DNA from 2 places in the Singulisphaera chitinilytica genome. Region 1 is predicted to be linked to the other one. Evidence: riboswitches for the same ligand, from Rfam matches in the RefSeq annotation. Region 1 holds a riboswitch; the other holds the start of a gene.

Region 1 (5,735 bases):
CCAGGAGGGTCTTGGCGTCGTCGGCGATGTCGAGCCGGAGCTTGGCCTTGCGGCTCCCGGCGTCCGGCCCGTGGCAGCGGAAGCAGTGCTGCGACAGGATCGGGCGCACGTCGCGGTTGAACGAGACGGGGGGAGCCTCGTCGCCTCGGGCCTGGGCGGCCCAGAGGCCGAGCGCGACGAGCAGGGTCGCGCTCCAGAGGCCCGATCCGCCTGGAATTCGGCCGGCGGTCATGCTCGACATCCTCAGATCCAGTTTCGTGCCCATCGAGCCGTCTCGACGGGCAAGGGGGGGCGGGTCTCTTCTACAATCTTCGCCCGCAAGACCCTTCGCGTCGAGCTTTTTCGCAAATGAGAGCCTATTCCCGTGGCTCCATCCCCCGCCGGCTGCCGTCCTGGGCGTTGATTTTTCGATTGAGGGGATGTCCCTCCCGACAAGTCCCCTGCTTTGATTGGCCGTCGATGCTTTATGCTAGTCGGAGTAGGAATGGATCCGTCTCCACGCACGAATTGCTCGAGCCGAGCCCGACCATCATGGCCTCCGAAACGAAGATCGAGTTGTTCGGGCGGTCGTTCGCGATCGCCCCGGGAATCCTCGTCGAGCCGGCCTCGGAAGGGCGGGTCGTCCTCTGGCTGCCCGGCAGGCGCGAGGGGGGCTTCCAGTCCTGGGAGCGCATCGCGTCGATCGCCGGTTCATCGGCCGACGCCGACGGGGGGCTCCTGTCCGTCCCAGTGGTGGCAATCGAGGTCCGCCAGGCGTTGGGCCTCTCCCTGGGAAAGCTTGCGCGCAAGCTGATGAGCCGAGGCGCGGATCACGGCTGGACCTTGCCGAACGGCGAGTCGGGCGAGCAGGTCGGCGCGAAGCGCACGGATCGGCGGCTCGTCTGGGCCGAGGCTGCCGGGGCTTCGCTCGACGTGGCCAGGATCCGGGGGAATTGGGCTCAAAGCCGGGGGTGCCAGGAGATCGGCGCGGGCCTCTTCCTGATCTCGGGCATCGAGTTCGCGAGGCCACAGGCCGAGGTCGCGTCGGCCGGGGCGGGAGGGGCGTTGCCCCCGCCGAGGCCCCCGGGAGATCGCCGAGCGGGCCCTGAAGGCCGCCCGAGACCGCGGCGACGCCCGCCTCTCGGTCCTGGCCCTGTCCGACCTCGGCCTGGCCCACCTCTATGCCGGCGACGCCCGCTCGGCGAGCCAGGTGCTGGAGCAGGCCCTGGGCGAGGCCAGGCGGCTCGGCGACCGGGCCCTCGAGGTCGACGTCCTCGGCAATCTGACACAGGCCGCGCACACCCTGGGGGATCTCGCCAGGGCCTATGAGCTGGTGATCCCGGTCCTGGACTTCGCCCGCCAGACGGGGGATCGCTACGGCGAGAAGCTCGCGCTCGACCGACTCGGCCAGGTGCTCCTGGCGCTGGGCGACCGCGACGGCGGCCTCGCGCACCTGGAACAGGCCTGGTCGATCGCCGCAGAACTCGGGGACGTGAAGCACGAGGCCGACCTGCTCTGGAGGGCGGGGATCGAGCACGCCGAGCTCGGGAATCGCGACCAGGCGATCGGCTATGCCTCCGCCGCCGTCGACCGCCTGCGACGGCTCGGGAACCCGGCGGCCGACTGGTATGCCCACCACCTGGCGAACTATCGGTCGAGCCTGGGGGGCGAGCCGGCCTTGTTGCCGTCGCTGAGCTCGGGGGGCTTCTCGTCGAGGCCGACGTTCGTGGGCGCGGCGGCCGCGCCGGCGCCCGGGCCGACCGTCGAGGGGCCGGGGTTGCTGCGCATGGCCATCACCGCGGCCAAGGCGATGGTCACGTTCGTCGGATCGGGGTTCAAGACCGCGACCGCGGAACTCTACCGCGAGCGCCTCGCCACTTGCGCGACCTGCGAGTTCCACACGGGCGTGCGCTGTCGGGTCTGCGGCTGCATCACGGCCGCCAAGGCCAGGCTCCTGCACGAGCGATGCCCGGCGAACCGCTGGACCGCCTGATGAGGCGGCCCAGCCGATTCGAGGGTGCAAAGCCTTGTCGGGTCAGGCCTCGTTGTCGGGCGTGCCGGCGTGGATCAGGAGGTCGATGCTGCCGGGGAGTTGCTCGGCGACGGCCTGGATGACGTCCCCCTTCATGGCCTTCCAGAGGGTGCCTCGGCGCGTCGTGCCCAGCAAGAGCAGGTCGGCGCCGTGGGTCACGGCCATGTCGAGGATCGCGTCGGGGATGTCTCGCGCCACGCCGTAGAGCAGGCGGAGCGGGACGCCCACGTTCTTGGCCTGCTCTCTCAGGCGTTCGAAGAGGGAGAGGGCCTGCTCGTCCTCCTCGAGCTTGGGGGGGATCGTCGGGCCCATCGGCGTGACGGCCAGGTGCCTGACGAAGAGGATGTCGAGCTCGGCCTGGCGGTTCTTGCACTCCTTGATGGCGAACTCGATGAGCTTCGGGTTCCCCTGGGTCGCCACCATGATCCGCTCCTTGGGCGTATACGCCCCCGGCTGGATCATGGACGGCTTCTTGGCGGTGACGGCCGGCCCGGCGGCGTGCTCGGCGGCGATCAGGGCCGCGCGATAAGCCTGGGTCCGGTAGCTCGCCGCTCCGACGACCACGGCCACCAGGGCCGAGAGGCCGAAGCCCATCCAGGTATGCCCCACCAGGACGGTGATGAGCACCTCGGTCGCGATGGCGGCGACGGCGAAGGTGACGTACCCCGTGCGGGCCGACTTGGTGAGCGGCACCGCGCGGTTGGTCACGATCGTCACGAGCCGGCCGGCCAGGCCCGTCACCAGGACCAGAAGCGCGAACCCTCGGGCGTCGGGCTTGACCACGCAGATCGTGCTCTCGATCGCGATCATCACGACCGTGAGCACCATCATCAGGAGCCGTTCGTGCCCCTTGAGGGCGAGCTCGAAGTTGGTCGACGTCGTACCGAGGTTGATCGCGATCGCCCCCACGACGCCGATGGCATAGAGCCCCGAGAGCACGGTGACGTTGGGGAAGACTAGCACGACCACCGCCGGCACGATCGCCGCGATCAGGAGCGGCAGCATCGGCATGCCGAAATTGTTGAGCCCGCTGAAGACCTTCGGCAGCTCCTTGTCGCGCGAGAGCATGAACTGGATCGACACGAGGTCGGCCAGGGCCGTGTTCACGGCCGAGAGCAGGAGCGCCGCGAAGACGACCGACGCGACCTTGGCGAAGGTCTCGCCGACGTAATGCACGGCGATGACCTTGAGCATGTCGTCGGTGTGCGCCGGCGTCTTCGGGGCGCTGTAGAGGATGCTGTCAGGCAGCGTGTTCATCGCCGCCGCGAGGATCAGGTTCAGGAGCACGATCTCGATCAGGACCGGGATGATCGACTTGCGCGCCGTCTTCTGGACGGGCTGGACCATGATGCCGGTCATGTTCGCGATCGCCTCGACGCCAGAGAGGGCCAGGACGATCTCGGTGAAGCCGATCCAGGACTTCCAGACCCCGTCCTTGAGCGGCGATTCGAGCGAGAGCGGCCCGATGGCCGGGTCGTGGATCGGCACGAGGCCGGTCATGTGCAAGACGGCCCTGACGCCGATGACCAGCGTGAGCGCGACCGTCGCCATGGCGATGAACATCGCCACCGTCCCCGCCTTCGCCGGGCCGAAATAGTTGAGCCCGCCGATCAATAAGATCGTGATGGCCGCCAGGATCGCCTCGATGGGCATCCCGAAGATCGCGAGCCCGTGGAAGCCTAATGCCGCCTCGAGGTAGTGGAATGCGTCGAGGCAAGAGAGCGACGCCGTCACCACGTAATCGGCGCAGAGGAGCAACCCCCCGATGACCGCCAGGAGCTGCGAGCGATGCCTGGCCGATGAATAGACGCCGCCGCCGTCGGGGAAGAGGCGGCAGATGATCTCATAGCTCCAGCCGACGCCGATGAGCAGCACGCTCATCAGGGCGACGAACCAGAACGAGGCCCTGCCGTTGAAGGCGAAGGCCAGACCGAGCACGTAGAGGCGGCTGGTGCCCCAGTCGCCGAAGAGCATGGGACCCGCGTGATACCAATGCAACTCGCGCGGACGTTCCCCAGTGGCCAGCATGGTCGACCGTTTTTCCTTCCCGATCGTTTTCTAGAGTTCTTGGGGGGTCACCTGCAATGGGGGCCGGCTCCACGAAGCCGGCAATCGCTGGCCGGAAGTGATCGACCTGGCGGGAAATTCCCCTCGGACGCCTACGAGGTTAGCTGTCGGGCTCGGAGCCGAAGGTGCCCCGTCGCGTCCTTGGACGCGATTCGCCCCAAGTTTTTGGGTCCCCCGTTCTCTCATCATTCCCGAGAGATTCGGCGCTCACATCGACAATATCCCCAAGAACACCTAATCGCCGTGAATTAAAAAGAACCCCGGACCCTTCGTCAAGAGGGACACCCAACCGCCGGGTCATTCAAGGGTTCCGACATCCGCGGCCGGACTCGGGACGTTGCTCGCGGGAAACGGATCGTCGAATCCATGGCCCCTGACACGTCTCTTCGGTCGGGCTGTTTTGTGGGCGGTCGGGGATCATGGCCTCGTCGCGGGAGGCGGTTCACGAGCATCGCCACCGTGCATCCGATTGTGACGATCAGGATGAACTCGATCAGGCGGCGGCTCGTGAGCCTGGGCAGGCGTGGGGGCCTGCGCGAGGGGCCTCCGGGATCGGGGGGCGGCAGGCCAACCTCGAAGACGTAGCCGAGGAAGGGGAGAGCCGTCGTCAGGTCGATCAAGGCGATCAGGCCGATTCCCAGCAGCGCGAGCCTCTCATCCCCGACCGTCGCGAGGGCGAGCAGCCAGGCCATCGACCCGGCCGAGGCCAGGGCGAGGCTCTTGAGCCGACGGACGGTGAGCCGAGGAAGTCGCATGCTGCTTGAGGAGTCCATCGACGAGACGACGCGAGTCAGTCCGGCGAGTGCCTCATCGTAGTCGAGGACGATCGAGTGGGAAACCACCTTGGAAACGAATGCGATCGGTTTCGACGCCCCACTCCCTTGCTCGCCCTGGCCCCGGCCTCGTATCGTTGCGGACGGCCTCGGCCGCTCGAGGCCCTCTTGCGACGACGCAAAGCGTCCTCCCTCAATAACGAGCCCCGACATGCGATATCCGTTGGCCCTGGCCCTGATCGCCCTCGCCGCGACCCGATCCCTGGGCGCGGAGCCCTTCTTCGAGACGAGGGCCATCTTCGCGCCCGAGGATATCCACAATCACGCCTCCTGCGTGACCGAGACCTCGGGCGGCGACCTGCTCGCGACCTGGTATCGCGGGAGCGGGGAGCGGAAGGCGGACGATGTGGTGGTCCTCGGCTCGTGGTTCAAGCGCGGGGCGAAGGCCTGGAGCCCGCGCTTCACCCTCGCCGACACCCCCGGGTATCCCGACTGCAACCCCGCGCTCTTCGCGGCCCCCGATCGTACGATCTGGCTCTTCTGGCCGACGATCCTCGACCACCGTTGGGAAGGGGCATTGCTGAAGTTCGCCGTCGCCAGGGATGACGGCAAGCATGACGGCCCCTTGCCCTGGTTCCGCGAAGGGGTCATCCACATGACCCCGCGCGCCTTCGACACGGCCGTCGCGAAGGCGATCGGCTCGCTGTCCGAGGCGGAGGCGAAAGGGGAGAAGGAACTCCTGAACCGCTACACCGAGCGCTCGAAGGATGAGCTCTACCAGCGGCTAGGCTGGATGCCGCGCGTCCGACCGCTGGCGTTGCCCTCGGGGCGCTGGCTCCTGCCGCTCTATTCCGACACCTTCGACGGCTCGATCATGGCTATCA
Region 2 (5,735 bases), 4.2 Mb from region 1:
ACGATCTCGGGGCGCACGATGTCCCCTGGAGCCTCGACCCGATCACCCGAGTCCCCCCTCATCGAACACCGCGCCCAAGACCTCTCACAATTGTAACACGACAGATCAATCGCGAAATCCCCTGCCCATAGAAATCGAAAGGGGTTATGAGCAGCAAAGCTCGGACGGGCTTCGTTTCCACATTCATACATTTCACAACTTATCCAATTTATACTCCCGATGCATGACGCCGCGTTCGATGGCCTCGCATTCGCAGGGAGAGCTCGGCTTCAAGGCGGGTGGCCCGCAGCTGTAGAATATCGCAGGCCGATCCCATCGTCCGTCCGCCCGGATGGGGCAGGGGTCGGCCTCCACCCGCCAATGGCCAGGGACTCCCGACGCATGGGCACAGCAGAACCGGAAATGCCGAAGTCTTACGACGCCGTCCTCGTGGTCGGCTTTGGGGGTCCCGAGCATCGCGACGACGTGATCCCGTTCCTGGAGAACGTCCTCCGAGGCCGGAACGTGCCGCGAGAGCGGATGCTCGAGGTCGCCGAGCACTACTACCACTTCGGCGGCGTCAGCCCGATCAACGGCCAGGTCCGGGAGTTGATCGCCGCGCTCGAGCCCGAGTTGAAACGGCGCGGCCTGGACGTCCCCATCTACTGGGGCAACCGCAACTGGAACCCGCTGCTCGCCGACACGTTGGCGAAGATGACCGCCGACGGCGTCAAGCGTGGGCTCGGCCTCGTCCTGGCGGCGTACAGTTCCTATTCGAGCTGCCGGCAGTATCGCGAGGACGTCGCGCGGGCCCAGGAATCCGTGGGCGGCCCGGCCCCGCCGATCGACAAGATCCGCGTCTTCTACAACCACCCGGACTTCATCGCCGCCAACGCCGACCGGGTCCGCGACGCCCTCGCCCAGATCCCGGCCGAGCGTCGTGAGGCGACCCGCCTGGCCTTCACGGCGCATAGCATCCCCAGCTCGATGGCGGCGAACTGCCGGTACGAGGCGCAGCTCACCGAGACCTGCCAGTTGATCGCCGAGGCCGTCGGCGCGGAGCCGGAGAACTGCCGCCTCGTCTACCAGAGCCGGAGCGGGCGGCCGACCGACCCCTGGCTCGAGCCCGACATCGTCGACCACCTCCGCCAGCTCCGCCAGGAAGGGGTCGAGGATGTCGTCGTCCACCCGGTCGGGTTCCTCTCCGACCACATGGAGGTCCTCTACGACCTCGACGACGAGGCTCAAAAAGCCTGCGCCGAGATAGGCCTGAACATGGTCAGGGCGGGGACGGTCGGCACCCACCCGGCCTTCGTCTCCATGCTCGGCGAGTTGATCGAGGAGCGGTTCCGGGGGACGGCGGTGCGCCGGGCGATCGGGATGTTCGGCGCCAACCACGACGTCTGCCCGGTCGACTGCTGCCTGCCCCCGCCTCGCCCGGCCGCGCGGCCATCGGCGACGTGAACTCCGCCTTATCTCTTCCTCGCGTATCGTTTGCGCGCGATATCCCGGATGACGACGTTGCAATCGTCATACGCCCGGCGACCACTCTCTTGACGAAGAGTCTTCGCGGCGTTGGAATCATTCTTGGTTGAGAAGGGACGTTGCTGATAGATCGCCGAGTCTCCCGGGGGGCCGGGAGAGCGGGGGACCCAACTTTTTGGGGCGAATCGCGTCGAATAAGGCGCGACGGGGCACCTTCGGCCCCGAGCCCGTCAGCTAACCTCGCAGGCGTCCGAGGAGTAGACCACGCGCCGGCTGCCGTCCCGCAGTTGGCGCGACCCGATCTCGAGAGATCGGTCCCCGCAACGTCCCCTGGTCCTTCCCCTTTGCGACTCGCAGCGGGGAGGGTCCGTCCGGCCCATCGCCCCCGGGCCCGATCTCAGCGTTGGGACGAGCCGGGTATTTGCTCCGATGCGGTTCCCACAGCGTCTCTGGACGGTCGTGACGTTTGCGGCGGTCGGCATGATCGCCTTGTTCCTCTCCGGGATGCTCGACTGGATCACGAGCGTCCTCTTCATGGGACTCGAGTTCCTGGCCGAATCGCTCCGCCCCGTCCTCAAGGGGTTCCTGCCGAAGAAGGAAGGGCCGAAGCGTCTTCGCACGGCGGCGAGCTCCGCCTTCACGGCCCGCGAACGCCCCCGACGCTCCCTCCCGCGCCGTGCGAAACCCAAGCAGCTCCGCGGCAGCCTGCTCAGCGAGACGGAGCCCGCCCCCGCGCCGATCCCGGTCGCCATCAAGGCGCGTGTCCTGGTCCCGATCAGCGGCGACAGGCCGAGCCTGATCGCGTTCGCGCTCCGCGAATGCCAGGAGCGGCACGCCGAGTTGATCGTCCTCTTCCTGCGGCCGATCGCCTATACCCCGATGGGCCCGAACGCCCTGCCGACCCTGGCCGAGGACAAGCGGGCCGGCGAGATCATCGATCGGATCGCCCTCGAGGCGGCCGAAGCCGGCATCGCCCTCCGCGTCCAGTACCGGACCGCCCGCGACATTCCCGGCACCATCCTCGAAGTCGCCCGGACCCTTGAGGCGGACGTCCTCCTGATGGAAGCCACGCGCCGCAACATCCTCTACCGGGCCCTCGCCGGCGACCAGATCCAGTCCGTCATGATGCAGCTCCCCGAGCGCGTCAGCCTCCTGATCCACGCCGCCTGACCGTCCGGGCATCCTTGAAAGTTGGAGATCAATCCACCTCCAAGGGCCAAAAATAAATATTCGCCGAGATGATTACTTAAAATTTACGAGACCCGTGAATCGTCCTCGCAGATCATGAGGGCGTGGGGCCTATCCTCGTGCTGGCAACGGGCGGACCGTTCCGCTATGGTCGGTCGTGACAACACCACCATGTTCGTCAGACCCACCTTCCTCGAGGCCCCCCTTATGCGAATCTTCAAGGCTCTCTTCATCCCGACGGCGTTGGGATGGCTCGTCGCAGGATCGGCCCCGCTGCAGTCGGCGGGCGCGGCAGGGCTCGCGGACGCGACCGAGGACGCTCGCGCCATCAAGATCGAGACGGACAAGCTCGAGGCCGTCATCCCCAAGTCGAGCCCGAAGCACTGGATGACCGGGATCGAGAAGGGCTCGTTCCTCGATAAGGAGACAGGGTTCCGCGAGGTCGGCGACGGCCTGATGGTCGTCGACTGGCTGATGGAGGCCGGGAGCGACGCCGAATGGGCGAAGGAGGTCTTCGCCCCCGACGGCAACGGCGTCGGCCGCTATAGCTGGTACGAGAACGAGACCGACCCCGAGCGTCGGGCCTACACGATGATGTCGCACGGCACCAGCCATCGCAAGCGGATGGTCGAGGGGCCGCAGCTCTGCCACCGGATGAAGGAGGTGAAGCCCGAGATCATCCGCGGCAAGGACTTCGTCGCCGTGAAGACGACCTATCACTTCGAGTACGCCGCCCCCGGCCGCAAGCCCGGCTCGAAGTGGACCCAGCTCGTCGTCTTCCCGCAAGGCAAGAGGTACTTCATCCTGATGGACCGAGTCGAGAGCGTGAACGCGTCGGACGAGATGTTCCTCCGCAACGACACCCCCGGCTGCGTCCGGCATGAGAAGGGGGACACGTTCAGCGAGATGTATCTCAGCTACCTGAGCGGCCCCAAGGGCCTGCACATCCCCTCCAGCGAGTTCTTCACGCCGTTCCCCCCCGACCTCAAGTACGGCTACCGCCGCGACCTGAACCGGACCCCGGAACGATTCATCCGCGCCTACCACCTCCGCGACCCCAAGACCGGCAAGGCCGGCCCCTGGCTCGCCGGCCTGACCCTCGACCCGGACGTCGTCTACGAGGCCTGGTGCAGCATGCGGCCCGGCGGGATCATCGTCATGATCGAGGAGGTCCACGGCAAGCCCGTCAAGGTCGGCGAAACCTTCAGCGCGGCACACATCGTGGGCTACTTCGACACGGTCGAAGAGATGAACGAGGTCTACGACCAGTACAAAGGCCACAAAGGCCTGACCGCCGACACCTCGGGCTGGAAGCTGACGAAGTGACCTGACCCATCGACCGACCTCGGGAGGGTTGCGAGCCTCAATCCGCAGCCCCTCCCGAGCTTTGTCCCATAAGTAGTGCGAAGCTATTCGGGACATCAGGCGACCGACGGTCTTGGAAGGATGGAACGCGGCCTCATCGCCCGACGACTCGAGCCGACGAAGCATCAGGCTGAAACTTCGTTATAACTATACCGATCACCTGGCAGTGCTATCCTTAATCCCTCGTAGGGTAGTTCCCGCGGGCGCACGGGTTGGATGGACATAATCCCTCGGCTTTGCTAGAACTCCGGCGCGGTATGGGCGGCACTCGCCTTCGTGAAGGCCGCTCGGTAGGCCGGCATGGAGTTCATTCAGAGATGAAAAGCCGCCTTAAGTTGGCAGTTGTGTCGTCCCTCTCCCTGTTGGTTGCGTCGTCGGTCATTGGATCTCCGGAAGAGACGGATGAATCGAAACCGAGGCCGATCAAAATCATCGCCAGCCCGGCGATTCTACAGCCCGGAACTTCCTGCAAGATCGAGGTTGATGAACGACCTCCCACCGCACAGCGTTCGGTCGTGACGACACTCGAAGGGACCGTCATCGGGGCGGATGACAAGGGCATCCGCCTCAAGGTACACGAGTCGCGTCGCGAAATCGGCGTTCCGATCGCTTCGAAGCTTCCGTTTGCTAATCGCATGTTCCGCAACGTCGGTATCGGGAGGCCTGCTCCCGGGGCAAAGAACCCCGCCGTCGCGATCCCGGCTTCAAAGATCCGCTCTGTCACAATTCTTTCCATGAGCAAAGAGATCGCGCCAAATAGCCCGTTGAAATAGCCGCGAGTTCCGGTGGCGCGATCCCGAGCATGAGGGATGTCATCATTCCCATTGATGAGGAGTAGACTGTGCGCCGAGGCCCCTCCTGAGCCCTGCAGGGCCCTCGGCTTGCCTATCCCGGTGAGCAGGCGAAGGCTCTGGGCCAGGTCGTGGGCCGCAGCCGCGATCGTATAACGCTTGCTCACGTCTTCCAGGCCTCGCAGCCGGCTCCGACGCATGCCCCGCTGTCGCAGGTGTGCGCGAACGTCCTCATTCATGCGGGGGCAATATTCTAACGGGCTGTCAAAGCTCGATGACCGCCTTGACGACGCCATCGCCGGGCTCGTGGGCGAGGTGGAATCCGAGCTTGCGGCAGACGGCCTGCATCTCCCGGTTCTCGGGGAGGATGTCGGCCGAGATCCGGGAAAGCTTCTCGTCGCGGCCGATCTGGATCAGGCGGCGGAGGAACTCGGAGCCGAGCCCACGCCCCTGGAAGCCGTCGGAGACGAGCATGGCGAACTCGGCCTCGTCCTGGCCGTGGAGCTTGCTCAGGCGGCCGACGCCGAGGATCGCGTTCGTCCCCGTCGCCGGGTCCTTGCCGTCGGCCACGAGCGCCATCTCGCGGTCGTAGTCGTTGAAGCAGATGCGGGTCAGGCGGTCGTGCGAGGTCCTGGAGCTGAGCTTCATCGCGTGGAAGTAGCGGAAGGCCACGCTCCGCTCCGAGAGGGTCTCGTGGAACCGGATCAGGAGCAGCTCGTCCTCGGGTCGGATCGGCCGGATCAAGACGTGTGCGCCGTCCTTCGCGACCCAGGGGGAGACGTACTGGATGGGATAGGGGCGGATCGCAGGCCTGGACCACTCGCTCTCGGGGACCGAGATGTCGTGGGCGATGACCCGGGCGTCAAGCGCAAGCAGGCCTTCGGGCGAGGCGAGCAGGGGGTTGATGTCCATCTCCCGGATCCAGGG

Evidence for each region. A riboswitch is a leader RNA that binds a small molecule or an ion and turns the genes downstream of it on or off. The one in region 1 is predicted to bind cyclic di-AMP.
Region 2: another riboswitch for cyclic di-AMP. It lies ahead of ACOYYX_RS00380 (universal stress protein); the one in region 1 lies ahead of ACOYYX_RS22760 (universal stress protein).

Annotation. Positions count from the first base shown of each region.
Region 1 is NZ_CP186274.1:5,730,413-5,736,147, reverse strand. It holds gene ACOYYX_RS22775 (PSD1 and planctomycete cytochrome C domain-containing protein) at 1-265, opposite strand, end outside; gene ACOYYX_RS22770 (hypothetical protein) at 532-1,308, shown strand; gene ACOYYX_RS22765 (DUF6171 family protein) at 1,190-1,972, shown strand; gene ACOYYX_RS22760 (universal stress protein) at 2,015-4,039, opposite strand; cyclic di-AMP (ydaO/yuaA leader) riboswitch at 4,153-4,294, opposite strand; gene ACOYYX_RS22755 (hypothetical protein) at 4,351-4,833, opposite strand; gene ACOYYX_RS22750 (sialidase family protein) at 5,063-5,735, shown strand, end outside.
Region 2 is NZ_CP186274.1:111,552-117,286, forward strand. It holds gene ACOYYX_RS00375 (ferrochelatase) at 382-1,443, shown strand; cyclic di-AMP (ydaO/yuaA leader) riboswitch at 1,586-1,729, shown strand; gene ACOYYX_RS00380 (universal stress protein) at 1,894-2,634, shown strand; gene ACOYYX_RS00385 (hypothetical protein) at 2,860-3,978, shown strand; gene ACOYYX_RS00390 (hypothetical protein) at 4,335-4,790, shown strand; gene ACOYYX_RS00395 (bifunctional acetate--CoA ligase family protein/GNAT family N-acetyltransferase) at 5,073-5,735, opposite strand, start outside.